2 regions of the Mesorhizobium sp. 43Arga genome follow, and region 2 is predicted to be linked to the other one. Evidence: predicted binding sites of a transcription regulator. Region 2 holds the regulator's gene; the other holds the start of a gene.
The links. Region 2 encodes LexA, which represses DNA repair genes until DNA is damaged. Its sites were predicted from a motif close to TGTTCNNNNTGTGTTCNG; they were not measured.
Positions count from the first base shown of each region.

Region 1: a site for LexA is predicted at 2,533-2,550, ahead of recA (recombinase RecA). Genes of this name have one in related genera too.

Region 1 is NZ_JBSKBO010000010.1:282,403-290,056, reverse strand. Features, by position in the region: gene alaS (alanine--tRNA ligase) at 1-1,117, opposite strand, end outside; gene recA (recombinase RecA) at 1,378-2,475, opposite strand; gene ACWGS8_RS29175 (carbohydrate kinase family protein) at 2,757-3,701, shown strand; gene ACWGS8_RS29170 (pseudouridine-5'-phosphate glycosidase) at 3,775-4,692, shown strand; gene ACWGS8_RS29165 (TfoX/Sxy family protein) at 4,694-5,017, opposite strand; gene ACWGS8_RS29160 (GFA family protein) at 5,107-5,604, shown strand; gene sufA (Fe-S cluster assembly scaffold SufA) at 5,639-6,019, opposite strand; gene ACWGS8_RS29150 (SUF system Fe-S cluster assembly protein) at 6,204-6,596, opposite strand; gene ACWGS8_RS29145 (cysteine desulfurase) at 6,602-7,654, opposite strand, start outside.
Region 2 is NZ_JBSKBO010000003.1:169,307-176,960, reverse strand. Features, by position in the region: gene kynU (kynureninase) at 1-832, opposite strand, end outside; gene ACWGS8_RS13485 (ABC transporter permease) at 852-1,775, opposite strand; gene ACWGS8_RS13480 (ABC transporter ATP-binding protein) at 1,781-2,560, opposite strand; gene ACWGS8_RS13475 (ABC transporter substrate-binding protein) at 2,620-3,606, opposite strand; gene ACWGS8_RS13470 (GntR family transcriptional regulator) at 3,758-4,531, shown strand; gene lexA (transcriptional repressor LexA) at 4,910-5,647, shown strand; gene ACWGS8_RS13460 (ComEC/Rec2 family competence protein) at 5,641-7,654, opposite strand, start outside.

The DNA.
Region 1 (7,654 bases), on a different contig from region 2:
CCTCCGAAAGCAGTCCGAGGCCACGCACAAGCGTCTTGCGGAAGCGCGTCTCCTCGAGCTTCAGCGTCTCCGTGATCAACTGTTCGCCGCGCAGCAGTTCGGGATAGGCCTGGCCCATCTCACGTACCAGCGCCGGCACCAGCTTCCACATCAGCGGCTCGTTCGCGCCCAGCAGCTGCGCATGGCGCATGGCGCGGCGCATGATGCGGCGCAGTACGTAGCCGCGGCCTTCGTTCGAAGGCAGCACGCCGTCGGCGACCAGGAAGGAAGACGAGCGCAAATGGTCCGCGATCACGCGGTAGGACGCCACCGTTCGCGCATCGGGAGCGCGGCCGAGCGCGGAGGACGCCGCATCGATCAAATGCCGGAACAGGTCGGTCTCGAAAACGCTTTCCACGCCTTGCAGGATGGAGGCCATGCGCTCCAGCCCCATGCCGGTGTCGATCGACGGGCGCGGCAGGTCGATGCGCTCCTCCTTCGTCACCTGTTCATATTGCATGAACACCAGGTTCCAGAATTCGAGGAAGCGGTCGCCATCCTCTTCGGGGCTGCCGGGAGGCCCGCCCCAGATGTGCTCGCCGCGATCGATGAAGATTTCCGAGCACGGCCCGCAGGGACCGGTGTCGCCCATCGCCCAGAAATTGTCCGAGGTCGCGATGCGAATGATGCGATCATCCGAGAAGCCGGCGATCTTCTTCCAGAAGCCGGCCGCCTCATCGTCGGTATGGTAGACGGTGACCAGCAGCTTGTCCTTCTTCAGCCCGAACTCCTTGGTGATCAGGTTCCAGGCAAGCTCGATGGCGCGCTCCTTGAAATAGTCGCCGAAGGAGAAATTGCCGAGCATCTCGAAGAAGGTCAGGTGGCGCGCGGTGTAGCCGACATTGTCGAGGTCGTTGTGCTTGCCGCCGGCGCGAACGCTCTTCTGGGCGGTGGTGGCGCGCGAATAGGACCGCTTCTCCAGACCGGTGAAGACGTTCTTGAACTGCACCATGCCGGCATTGGTGAACATCAATGTTGGATCGTTGCGCGGCACGAGCGGGCTCGAGGCCACGACCTCGTGGCCCTCCTTGCGGAAATAGTCGAGAAATGTCGACCGGATCTCGTTCACGCCACTCATGACTGCTGCCTTTTCGCGAAAACCGCCGGCGCGGCCGGCGGAAACTGGTCTCTGCTTTGCAGAAATAGACTTGGCCTTTTAGCGGGCACGCCCCAGCCTGTCCAGAAACACGGAACTGGGCCAATCCGGGGAGTCTATTGGTCCGCCAGAAACGAAAACCGCCGGCGCGAAGGCCGGCGGTTTTGGACGCGGTACTAAAGAACTCGATTACTTAAGCATCAGGCCATAGACCGACTTTATGGCCGAACTCTGTCCGCTGCCTACATCGCGCCGGCTTCGTCCTCAAAACCGTCGTCGCCGCCTTCAGAGCCGCCATTCTCGAGGAATTTTTCGGCGATCAGCCCGGCATTCTGCCTGAGCGCCAGTTCGATCTCGCGTGCGGTATCGGGATTGTCGCGCAGGAACAGCTTTGCATTTTCGCGGCCCTGGCCGAGGCGCTGCGAATTGTAGGAGAACCAGGCGCCCGACTTCTCGACCACGCCGGCCTTGACGCCGAGATCGACCAGTTCGCCGGTCTTGGACACGCCCTCGCCATACATGATGTCGAATTCGACCACCTTGAAGGGCGGCGCCAGCTTGTTCTTGACCACCTTGACCCGGGTCTGGTTGCCGACGACCTCGTCACGATCCTTGACCGAGCCGATGCGGCGGATGTCGAGGCGCACCGACGCATAGAATTTCAGCGCATTGCCGCCGGTCGTGGTCTCGGGCGAACCGAACATGACGCCGATCTTCATGCGGATCTGGTTGATGAAGATCACCATGGTGTTGGAGCGCGAGATCGAGGCGGTCAGCTTGCGCAGCGCCTGGCTCATCAGGCGGGCCTGCAGGCCGGGCAGCGAATCGCCCATCTCGCCCTCGATTTCGGCGCGCGGCGTCAGTGCCGCGACCGAATCGACCACCAGCACGTCGATGGCGCCGGAACGCACCAGCGTGTCGCAGATTTCCAGCGCCTGCTCGCCGGTGTCGGGCTGCGAGATCAGCAGGTTTTCAAGATCGACGCCGAGCTTGCGGGCATAGACCGGGTCGAGCGCGTGTTCGGCGTCGACGAAGGCGCAGATGCCGCCCTTCTTCTGGGCTTCAGCCACCGTGTGCAGCGCCAGCGTCGTCTTGCCCGAGCTTTCCGGCCCATAGATCTCGATGATACGGCCGCGCGGCAGGCCACCGACGCCGAGCGCGATGTCGAGGCCAAGCGAGCCGGTCGGCACCGTTTCAATCTCGACGACCTGCTCGTTCGCGCCGAGCCGCATGATCGAGCCCTTGCCGAAAGCCCGCTCGATTTGCGACAGCGCCGCATCCAGAGCCTTTGATTTGTCCACTGCCTTATCCTCTACAAGCCGCAAAGAATTCTGAGCCATGATACATCACCCCTTGGTCGTCAATGAAGGCCGGACAATCCGTAATCCCTGCCATTTTGTACCTTTTTTGTTCTCGTTTGGCAAGAGGGATCAAATATCTGAAAACCAAGCGATATCCGGATTTGTTCTTTTTTCGTACCAAGAGATCGAACAGGAATGCGCCCCGCATTGGGCCAGACTGCCCGATTGTATCGACCCGCCGAATCGCCATCTTGCTGGCGAAGGTCTATGGCGCAGTCTAGCGCTTGTGCAGTCGCAATAACAAAGGGCATATCGCCAGCATGGTGAAATCCATAGAGATACTGGCCGTGGGCGGCGCCCATATCGACCGGCGTGGACAGGTGTCAGGCACCTACGTGCCGGCGGCGTCCAATCCCGGCACGATGCGCGAGGATGTCGGCGGCGGCGTGTTCAATGCGCTGCGCAGCACGGTGCGGCGCGGCGTATCGGGCTCGCTGATGTCGATACGCGGCGGCGATGCCGGGGCGGACACCATTTCGAGGGCCATCGCGCAAGCCGGCATCGCCGACCTGTCGGCGGTCTTCCTCGACCGCACGACGCCGAGCTACACCGCGTTGATCGATCGCGAGGGTGAGTTGATCGTCGGCTTCGCCGACATGGCGCTGTACGAACTGGCGTTTCCCAAGCAGATGAGGCGATCCAAGGTCCGCGAGGCGATCGCGGCCGCCGACGCCATCCTGTGCGACGCCAATCTGCCGTCGCCGGCACTGGAGCGGCTGGCTTCGCTTGCCGCCGGCAAGCCGGTCTATGCCATCGCCATTTCGCCGGCCAAGGTGGTGCGGCTGATACCGGTGCTCGGCGCGCTGGCGCTGGTCTTCATGAATCGGCGCGAGGCCGTCGTGCTTGCAGGCGTCAACGCCAACGCCGCCGAAAGAAATGTCGTCGACGGCTTGCGATGCAGCGGCCTTGCCAGCGGCGTCGTGACGGCAGGCAGCGCGCCGGTGCTGGGTTTCGATGAAGCAGGCGCGTTTTCGATCCTGCCGCCTGCCCCGAGAAAAGTCGCCGATGTCACCGGCGCCGGCGACGCGCTGGCGGGTGCGACGGTGGCAGCCCTGCTGCGCGGCCTGCCGCTGCGCCAGGCCTTGCGGGAAGGCGTCGCGGCGGCGACGCTGGCCATCGAAAGCGCCGACGCCATTCCCAATTTCACCGCGGCAAGCTTCGCGGAAGCGCTGGCTCTTGTGCCGGAAGCCAGGGAAGTGGCATGAGACCGGCAAATTCATAGTACCGCTGTGTTGCCGGGTGTCCCCCATGCGCCGCACCCGCGAGTTGGAGATCCAGATGAGCCCCGAAACCGCCCGCCCCTTCATCGACATCCACGCGCCGGTGGCGCAAGCCCTGGCCGCCGGGCGCCCGGTTGTGGCGCTGGAAAGCACCATCATCACCCATGGCATGCCCTACCCGGACAATGGCGCCATGGCGGCCAATGTCGAAAAGATCATCGGCGACGGCGGCGCCGTACCGGCGACGATCGCCGTGGTTGGCGGCCGCATCAAGATCGGCCTTTCCGACGGCGAACGCGAATCGCTGGCAATGACCGGTGAAGCCATGAAGCTGTCGCGCGCCGACCTCGGCTTCGCCGTCGCCCGAGGACGCACCGGCGGCACGACAGTCGCCGCCACCATGATCGCGGCTGAAATGGTCGGGATAAGAGTGTTCGCCACCGGCGGCATTGGCGGCGTGCACAAGGGCGCCGAGAAGAGTTTTGACATCTCCGCCGATCTCGACGAACTGGCGCGCACGCCGGTCATCGTGGTCTCGGCTGGCGCCAAGGCGATCCTCGACATCGAAAAGACGCTGGAAGTGCTGGAGACGCGCGGCGTTCCCGTTGTCGGCCATGGCTGCGAGACGATGCCGGCCTTCTGGTCGCGGCAGTCACCGTTCCGCGCCCCGCTGACCTTGCATGGACCGGAAGAGATCGCGCATTTCTACCAGACCAGGGTTGCGCTGGGGCTCGGCGGCGGCGTGCTGGTTGCCAACCCTGTGCCGGAAAATCAAGAAATCCCGGCTGAAGAGATGGCGGGCTACATCGAAGCCGCGCAAAAGGCCGCCGAGGCGCTCAACGTGACCGGCAAGGCGGTGACGCCGTTCCTGCTGGGAAAAATCCTGGAGTTGACCGGCGGCCGCAGCCTCAAGACCAACATCGCCCTGGTCGAAAACAATGCGCGGCTGGCGGCCGAGATCGCCAAGGCGCTGTAGGTCACGTCCCTGCGCGCCGACCTGCCTCATAGGCGCGGCGTGCCCACACCGTCATCTCGTCGGGATCGTCAAAGGCGCTGTCGGGAATGTTCCAATAGGGCATCGCGACAAGCTTGCCGTGGCGCTTGCCGGTATAGGCCCATTGCTTGCATCCGGCGGCTTCGAAATCGGGCGCGCTTTGCGCGTCGGCCTTCAGCAGCAATTCGCCGCGCAGTTCGATGGCGACGATGACGCCGTCGAAATAGATGCCCTTGCCGCCGAACAGCCTGCGGATGCTGACCGGACCGAGGCCGGCGAAGAGTTCGGCGATACGTTCATTGTCCATGCGGTGATCATGTCACCGGCGTTCGATATTGTCATCGCGCAACCAAAACCATGCTGACAGGTTGAAACCATTCCATCGGAGTTTTTGCGATGCCGCTTCTGCTCAAGGGGTCCTGCCGCTGCAACGCCGTGCGTTTCGAGGTGGAAAGCCACACGCCCGTGCCGTTCATGCTGTGCTACTGCTCGATCTGCCGCAAGCAGCAAGGCGGCGGCGGCTTCGCCATCAATCTCGGCGCCGACTACGAAACGCTGAACATCAGGGGCAAGAGAAGCCTTGGCGTCTACCGCGCTGAGATCGAGGACGACGAGCACCCCCATTGTGAGGTCTCGACCGGCGAGCGCAATTTCTGCCGCAAATGCGGGTCGGCGCTCTGGCTCTACGACCCGACATGGCCGGAGCTGGTGCACCCCTTCGCCTCGGCGATCGACAGCGACCTGCCGCAACCACCGGAAAAGGTGCATCTGATGCTGAAATATAAGGCGAACTGGGTCGAACCCGATATCGGCAGGGGCGACAAGACGTTCGATGTCTATCCCGCGGAATCAATCGCCGACTGGCACAAGCGGACTGGCATGTGGGTGGATTAAGGTCCTTCTCCCCGTAAACGGGGCGAAGGAAAGATCAGGCCGACGCGCGTGCCTCTGCCAGCGCCTTCAGGTCAGCCGGCTTCAATTCGACGGATTCGCCGCAGCCACAGGCCGAACTCTGGTTCGGGTTGTGGAAGGTGAAGCCGGTGCGCAGCGTGGTCTGCTCGAAATCCATCTCGGTGCCGAACAGGAAAAGCGCGGCTTCCGGCGCGACATAGACATGGGCACCATTGCGCTCGATATGGTCGTCCTTGGTGTTGGGTTCGGTGACCAGGTCGACCGTGTATTCCATGCCGGCGCAGCCGCCCTTCTTGATGCCCAAACGAATACCATGCGCGTTGTCGCGGGTGGCAACGATCTCGCGCACCCGGTCAGCGGCCTTTTCGGTCATCGTGATGACGGCAAAGCGTCCCATTCTCTTTCCTTCTCCATTCCGTGCAGGTTCAAGGCCTGCCGAATGATTCCTCACCTAAAATGGTGAAGTTTTACCACTGGCGCAAGTGCACCACGCTCGACCCGCCTAAAGCGTGAGGCGCTTTTGGTTTTTGTTTTATGCATGTCGTTGCCCCAAAACCGAGGTCACTTTTGGGCGACATGCATTAGTACCACCCCACCGCCACCTGCGCCTCTTCCGACATGCGGTCGGGCGACCAGGGCGGGTCGAAGGTCATGTTGACCTCGACGCCGGACACGCCTTCGACGGCGCCGACGGCATTTTCAACCCAGCCCGGCATTTCGCCGGCCACCGGGCAACCCGGGGCGGTCAGTGTCATGTCGATCTTGACCGAGCGGTCGTCCTCGATGTCGATCTTGTAGACGAGGCCGAGTTCGTAGATGTCGGCGGGAATTTCGGGATCGTAGACCGTCTTCAGCGCCGAAACGATGTCGTCGGTCAGCCGCGCCAGTTCGTCGGCGGGAATGGCCGAGGCCGAGACGATGCCGTTGGCGGCCGTTTCCGGCGCGGTCTCGGCGGTGGTGCTCGCATCATCCATGGCCGTCATCCAAAGAACTTGCGCGCTTTTTCAAGCGCCTCGGCCAAAGCGTCGACTTCGGCCCTGGTATTATACATGCCGAACGATGCCCTGCATGTGGAGGTTACGCCAAAGCGTTTCAACAGCGGCTGGGCACAATGGGTGCCAGCACGCACGGCCACGCCCTGCCTGTCTATCACCATAGACACGTCATGGGCATGAATGCCCTGCAGTTCGAAGGAGATGATGGCGCCCTTGCCCGGCGCATCGCCGAAGATGCGCAGCGAGTTGATGGCGCGCAGCCGCTCATGCGCGTAGGTCTTGAGGTCTTCCTCATGCGCCGCAATGCGCTCGCGGCCGATCTTTTCCATGTAGTCGAGGGCAGCACCGAGCCCGATCGCCTGGACGATCGGCGGCGTGCCGGCCTCGAAGCGATGCGGCGGCTCGTTGTAGGTGACGATGTCTTCCGTCACTTCCTCGATCATCTCGCCGCCGCCCATGAAGGGGCGCATGCCCGCAAGAATGTCCTTCTTGCCATAGAGCACGCCGATACCCGAGGGACCGTAGACCTTGTGGCCGGTGAAGACGAAGAAGTCGCAGTCGAGATCCTGCACGTCGATCGGCATATGCACGGCGCTCTGGCTGCCGTCGACCAGCACGGGAATTCCACGCGCATGCGCGATGCGCACGATCTCCTTGATCGGCGTCACCGTGCCCAGCGCATTCGACATCTGCGTGATGGCGACGAGCTTGGTGCGGTCGGTCAGCCGCTTCTCGAACTCCTCGATGTGGAAGGCGCCGAGATCGTCGACGGGCACCCAGACCAGCTTGGCGCCCTGCCGCTCGCGGATGAAATGCCAGGGAACGATGTTGGAGTGGTGTTCCATGATCGACAGCACGATCTCGTCGTCCTCGCCGATATTGGGCATGCCATAGCCATAGGCGACGGTGTTGATCGCCGAGGTCGTGTTGGAGGTGAAGACGATGTTGTCGGTGCTCGGCGCGTTGAGGAAGCGACGCACCGTCTCGCGCGCCTTTTCATAGGCGTCGGTCGCGGCATTCGACAGGAAATGCAGGCC
Region 2 (7,654 bases):
GGAACCGGCGGATGCCGCTGCCGGCCGCATAACTTTGTTCAAAAGCGAAGGGCCGCGCATGGCCCCACCAGCCGCTCAGCGGCTGATGGACATCGTCGTGATGGCGCTTCGCGGCATAGATGAAGGCGGGCGCGCCTGGACCGCCATTGAGATATTTGTAGGTGCAGCCGATGGCGAAATCTGCGTTCGCGGCATCGAGTTCGACCGGCAATGCGCCGGCCGTATGGCAGAGATCCCAGACGATCAGCGCACCGACCTGATGGGCCTTGCACGTCAGGGCGGCCATGTCGCGCAATTGTCCGGTTTTGTAATTGACGTGGTTGACCAGGATGACGCCCACGCGCTCGTCGATCAGTTCCTCAATGGTGGGCGCATCGACGCCTTCGAGCCGCAGCACCGTGCCCGGCCGCGTCGAGGCCACGCCTTCGGCCATGTAGAGATCGGTCGGGAAACTGTCGCCCTCGGCAACGATGACCGAGCGGTTCGGCCGCATGCCAAGGGCTGTATGCAGCACCTTGTAGATGTTGATCGAGGTCGTGTCGCAGACCACCGTCTGGCCGGAAGCGGCGCCGATCAGCCGCCCGAGCTGGTCTCCGAGCGCGACCGGCATGTCGAACCAGCCGGCGGTGTTCCAGGCGCGGATGAGGTCCTGCGCCCATTCCTGCGTCGCCGCCTTTTGCAGCTCGTTGAAGACGGCGGGCGCCGCGGCACCCAGCGAGTTGCCGTCGAGGTAGATCACACCTTCCGGCAAAATGAAGCGGTCGCGCATGGCACGCAGCGGATCCGCCGCATCCATGGCTTCGATTGCCGCGAGACCGATCGTTGTACGCATGATTTGTGATATTCCCTGGTTATTCACGGATCGCTTCGCGCGCCGGCGCGGGTCCCCGGCTGCGCTTGAGGCTGGGCAAAGCAAGCATGGCGAGCACGAACAGGCCCGTGGCAAGCTTCAGGTCGGGGGGCGGCATGCCGGCGGCGAGGCAGAATGACACCAGCTGGTAATAGATGATCGCGCCGGCAAAGGGGGCCAGCAGCTGGCGCCAGACCGCCTGCTTGCCGACGACCGCCTCGCCGATCATCAGAGCGGCCAGGCCGTTGATGAGGATGCCCAATCCCATATTGACGTCGGCAAATCCCTGCGACTGCACCATCAGCGCGCCGCTCGAGGCCGAAAACGCGCTTGCCAGCCCGACACCGCCTATGGTCGCCGCCCAGACATTGATGCCCTGCGCCTCGGCCATGTCGGGATTGGCGCCGACGGCACGCACGGCGGTCCCCTTCTCGGTCCTGAAGAACATGTAGAGTGCTGCGAAGACTATGAGCGCGAGAAGGCCGGCGACGACGATCTTGCTGGCCGGAAAACCCGGCCGGGCGAACGGCACCCAGTCGAACACGGTGGGCGAGCCGAAAACCGAGAGGTTGGACTTGCCCATGATGCGAAGGTTGATGCTGTAGAGCATCGTCATCATCAGGATGCCCGCGAGCAGCGTGTGGATGCGGAAGCGCAGATGGATGAAGGCGGTGCAGCAGCCCGCCGCAAAACCCGTCACAAATGCGACGACGATGCAGGTCAGCGGCGATACGCCTGCGGCAAGAAGCACGCCGCAGACGCAGCCGCCCAGCGGAAAGGCGCCCTCGCTGGTCAGATCGGGAAAATTCAGCATGCGGAACGGGATCATGATGCCGAGCACGACAAAGGCCAGGATCAGGCTTTGCGCCAGGGTCACCGGCATGATCGCGACGAAGCTGGTCAGAACGTCCTGAATAAAGCCCATGGTGATCAGCTCGCCAGCAACATGCGGTCGGTCTTGATGGAAAAATGGCCAATCAGATCGATAACCGTGACCCTGGCCTTCTCCTCGCCGGTGACCTCGAGCAGGACCCGGCCCGCATCGAGCATGATCACCCGGCTGCCATAGTCGACGGCGTGCTGCATGTTGTGGGTCACCATCAGCGTGGTCAGCTTCAGCGCGTTGACGGCGCGCACTGTCGCCTGCATGACGATCTCGGCCGTGCGCGGGTCAAGTGCCGCTGTATGCTCGTCGAGCAGCAGCAGGTCCGGAGATCCGCCGACGGCCATGATCAGCGACAGGGACTGACGCTGCCCGCCCGAGAGCAGATCGACGCGGGTGTCGAGACGGTTTTCAAGGCCGAGGCCCAATATCGACAGGCGCTCCTTGTAGGACGCGAGCCGCGCGGCGTTCAGCCCTTGCCGCAGCGTGCGTTTTTGGCTGCGCAGATCGGCCAGCAGCATGTTTTCCGCCACGGTCATGCTTGCGGCGGTGCCGCGCATCGGATCCTGGAAGACGCGCGCCAATCTTGTGGCGCGCTTGTACACCGGCAGGGCTGTCACGTCGGCGCCGTTGATCAGGATCTTGCCGGTATCCAGAACAAGGGCTCCGGAAATGGCGTTGAGCATGCTGCTCTTGCCGGCCCCGTTGGAGCCGATGACGATGCCGAACTCGCCGGTGGCCAATGACAGGCTGAGGCCGTCCAGCGCGACCTTCTCGTCGGCCTGCCCCTTGTAGAATATTTTGCGCGCGGATCGGATATCGAGCATCATTCCTCCCTGGCGTGAAGGGCGACGGCGCCGACGCCATCGCCCCTTGCAGCTCGATATCAGTCGACGATGCAACCGCAATCGGCCATCGAGGCCGGTATCTCGATGCCGAACGCGGCCATCGCCTTGCGGGAAATCGTTGCCATGTGATCCTTGTACGCCGGGCGCGACGGCGCGATCGTCTTGGGATCCTTGCCCTTGAGGATCTCGGCGGCGATGTTGCCGGCATTGACTCCAACCTGCGTGTAATTGACCGCAAAGCTTGCCGGCACGGTGCCGTTGCGGACCGCGCTGTCATCGGAGTTGACGATCGGGATTCCGGCCTGGCGAGCGGCCGCGGAGACAGCAGCGATCGCCGGCTGGATCAGGTTGGAGGCTGGGCCGTAGATCACGTCGACCTTGCCGGCGAGCGAGGCGATGCGTTGCTGGATGTCATTGACGTTGTCGACGCCGACTTCCACGACCTCGAAGCCCGCCGCCGGCGCCGCCGCCTTGATCTTTTCGATCAGGGCAACGTCATTGGCCTCGCCCGGATTGTAAGGCACGCCGAACCGCTTGGCGTTCGGCAGCAGTTTCTTGGTGAAGGCCATCACCGCGGCGACATCCTGCAGATCGCTGGCGCCGGTCATGCCTTCATCGCCGGCGTCCCATGACGGCACCAGCTTGGCCGCCACCGGATCGGTGACCGCGGCGAAAACGATCGGAATGCTGGAGCCGGCAAGCGCCTTCTTGGCGATCTGGGAGACCGGCGTGGTGATGGTGTAGATCAGCTTGGGCTGCTCCGCCTGCAGCTTGGCAATCATCTGCGGCACCAGCGATGCATCGAAATTGGTATGGCTTTCGGTGTAGACGACGTCCTTGCCCTCGACAAAACCTTTGTCCGTCAATGCCTTCTTGAAGCCGGCTATGGCAGCGTTGAGCTGCGGATGCTCGCCGAAATTGGCGATGCCGATGCGTATCTGATCGGCCGCGGCGCTGCCGGCGCTGACCATCAATGCGCCTGCCAGGGCCAATCCCGACAGCCAAGCGGACTTCGACTTCATCATCATTTCCTCCCAGATTTGATCAGCGCCGCTCACAGGCGGCAACTGCGGGGATCATGGTCAGTCCCTCGCTGTGTGTCAAACATTATATATAATTCTTGCCATGCGCCACCATCATATATAATTTTCCAGGCCCGATGATAGACGGATCGCGATGCAGGATCAGAACAGCTCCACGAAGACCGAGGCGGCCTATCAGCTGCTGCGGCGAGATATCCTGACCACCCGCCTCATGCCGGGCGCGCCACTCAAGCTGAGTGCGCTGCGCGCCACATACGGCGTCGGCTGGACGCCGCTGCGTGAAGCCCTGTCCCGGCTTGAAGCCGAGCGCCTGGTCACCGCCATCAGCAATCGCGGTTTTGCCGTCGCTCCCGTGTCGCGCGCCGAGCTCGAGGACCTGGCGCGCGCAAGGATGGTTGTCGAAATGCCGCTGTTCCTGGAATCGATCGCGAACGGCGGCAGGGAATGGGAGGACGCGGTCGTCACCGCTCACTACCGGCTCTCCCGCTGCAAGACCGCGGTCGACGACCCTTCCGATGCGGCCGTCGACAAATGGGACGAGAGCCACGAGGCCTTCCATGCGGCGCTGTTGAGCGCGGCGACGTCCAACTGGCTGTTGCGCTTCCGCTCGACGATCGCCGATCAGCTACGGCGGCATCATCGGTTTCTCGGCCTGGCGCCGACATTGCGGGCGGCTGCCGGCCTCAAGGATGGCTATGGCGAGGCAATGGACGCTTTGCGCGAGGCGATCGCCATCGAGCATCACACCGCGATCATGGAAGCGGCGCTCGATCGCGATGTGGAGCGGGCCAAGGCGCTAATGACAGCGCATATCGGCTACACGCTGCATGTCTATGTGCACAGCGAAGACAGTGGTGCCAACACCTACACTGCGCGCGCCGGCAGCCTGAAAGCCGTTTCCGGATGAGGCTGCCGCGGTTGTCCCGATCCCAGCGGTCGAGCCTGCCCAAAGCCAGTGATCGTTGGCGTTTTGATTTCGTTTCGTTCCGCCGGAAATGGATCGACAAACCATACAAATCCGGCCCGTGAACGCCTCTCAAATGCCTGATGCCAAACCGCATTCAGGAGTAGGCCACAGGCCATTAACCAAAATGATTTCAATGCACGTAACGGCAGCGGAAGCGGTCGATCGCTGCCCGCTCCCAGGGGCAAAAAATTTCCGACGTCTTAACAAATTCATTAAACTTTAAACAGTTGCAGAACACAACTGGAACAGATAGTGTTTGTTCTGGGTTTGTTTTTCGATTCTGGTTCAACCCGTCGTTCAATGCCTTGGGGGGCCGCCATGCTGACACGCAAGCAACATGAACTGCTGATGTTCATTCATGAACGGCTCAAGGAAAGCGGTATTCCGCCATCCTTCGACGAGATGAAGGAAGCGCTCGATCTCGCCTCCAAGTCAGGCATCCATCGCCTGATCACGGCATTGGAGGAACGCGGCTTCATTCGCCGGCTGCCCAACCGGGCGCGGGCGCTGGAAGTGCTGCGGCTGCCGGATTCGATCGCACCCGGCCTCAACGCGGCAAAGAAGTTCTCGCCGAGCGTCATCCAGGGCAGTCTCGGCCAGGGCGGCCTTGGTCGCCAGATCAAGCCGGCGCCATCGCGCTTGCCGGCGGCCGGCAATGACGACGACGCGGTCTCTGCCGTGTCGATCCCGGTGATGGGCCGTATCGCCGCCGGTGTCCCGATCGATGCCATCCAGCACCAGACGCATTCGATCTCGGTGCCGCCGGACATGATCATGGGCGGCGAGCACTATGCGCTGGAGGTCAAGGGCGACTCGATGATCGAGGCCGGCATCTTTGATGGCGACACGGTGATCATCCGCAACGCCGACACGGCAAGCCCGGGCGAGATCGTCGTGGCGCTGGTCGACGAGGAGGAAGCAACCCTGAAACGGTTCCGCCGCAAGGGCGCCTCGATTGCCCTTGAAGCCGCCAACCCGGCTTACGAGACGCGGATTTTCGGGCCGGACAGGGTCAAGGTGCAAGGCAAGCTTGTCGGGCTGATCAGGCGCTACTGAGCAGGAACGGCCGGCTTTTCGGATTTTTGATAGGGCGGCAGCCCCCTCGCCTCACGCGAAAACTTTCGCTGCTCGTGCCAGGGCCGATACGGCCCGTCCACCGCGAAGCTGATGATTGGCGGACCGGTCGCCGATTGGCGGTCGAAGAAGACGGCGGCACTGCCCTTGCGGGCAAGTTGCCGCTTGGTAACGACAAGAACCAGCGGATTGTGGCAGGCATCATAGCCCGTCGCGTCATTGACGACGATCAAATCGGCGAAGCCGCAGGCTTTCCAGGTGTCCTCGCGGTCTTCGACATGCGCGATGATTGCACCGGATGGGTGCCGGGCAAGACAGACGCCATCCGTGCAGTAGAACGGTGCTCCCGGCGGCAGATTGACGGCATCGGCGATGTCGAATTGCCCGTCCGCCTTGTCGAACATCTCCGGCACGACGATGGTTTCGGACACCAGCGCGCGTTTCCAATTGTCGACGGTGAACTCGTTCGGGCGAGCCCGGCTGACCGCGAGTTCGCCGCCGCCGATCGGCAGTGCGACCAGCCGCGCATCTTCCGAGATAAGCACATCGGGCGTGCGCGTATCCGATACAGTCAGCAGGCCGGCAAGCGCGAATGGCAGTGCCGCGAGCCGCAGCCAGGTCGTCGCCATCGTCGCGATGACCAGGGCGATGGTCACCAGCAGGACGGATTGCTGCGAAATCAGCCCGACCGCATCGACCGGTGAGCGTTCCGATATCCACGCCGATATGGCTATCATCGCCGTCAGGCCCTTGCCCATCAGGTAGAGGGTCGGCGCATCCAATCCGAATGGCATCAGCAACGCGCTGGCAACGGCCAGGAACATCACGGCTGACACGATCGGCATGACGGCCAGATTGGCGAACAGGCTGAGCGGCGACACTCGCTGGAAATGCCAGATGGCAAACAGCGCCGTGGCGCAGCCGGCGATGATGGAGGTCATCGCCAACCCGCCCGTCGCCAGCAGGAATTTTCGCGTGAGAAAACCCGGCAGGGATCGCTTTGGCGGTGGCGGTCTCGCCTTTCCCGCATGATGATCCGCCCAGCCGGCATAGGCACCGATCAGCGCCGCGGTCGCGGCGAAGGACATCTGGAAGCTCGGGCCGACGACCTCATGCGGCGAAACCACAATGACGGCGATCGCCGAGATCGCCAGATTGCGCATGGTCAGCGCTGCGCGATCGAACAGCACGGCAATCAGCATCACCGCCAGCATGATGAAGCTGCGCTCGGCAGCGACGACGACGCCGGAAATGACGAGATAGGCGGCGATCGAGAAAAGGGCCGCGGCGGCCGCGTATTTCTTCACCGGCCGACGCGCGGAAAAATCCGGAAACAGCGCGAAGCCGCCGCGCAGCAGACCCATGATGGTGCCAGCGACCAGCGCCATATGCAGTCCCGAAATGGAGATGATGTGATAGATGCCAGTGCGCCGCATCGCCTCGTTGATTTCATCGGGAATGCCGGCGCGCACGCCGACGATCAGCGCCGCCGCGATCTCACCTTCAGCACCGCCGACCGTGGCCCTGATATGGTCGGCGATGGCTTCACGGGCATTTTCTATCCCTGAGAAAAGGCGGGCCGTGAGCGGCATCTCGTCGTTGGTGGCGGAGACAAGCTTTGGATTGCCGAGAAAGAAACCGCTGCCGCCAATGCCGGCAAAATAGCTGTCGAACGAGAAATCGTAGCTGTCGGGCCGCACCGGACCGGTTGGCGGCAACAGCTTGGTGTAGCCGGTGACCAAGGAACCGGCGGTCATGTCCGCCGGGATGTCTCGCGCCGAAAGCCGGACCCTTTCCGGCGCATAGCGCAGTTTCGGCCGCGCGGTCGACGTCACGTCGATGGTCAGCCGGATGCGGCCGGTCTCCATCCGGTCGAGCGAAACGACGCGGCCGGTCACTTGCGTCGAGATTTCCGAACCCAACATCTGGGTGCCCGCACGCCATGTCTCGACCTTGGCGGCAAGCAGGCCAAGCGCACACAACAATGCC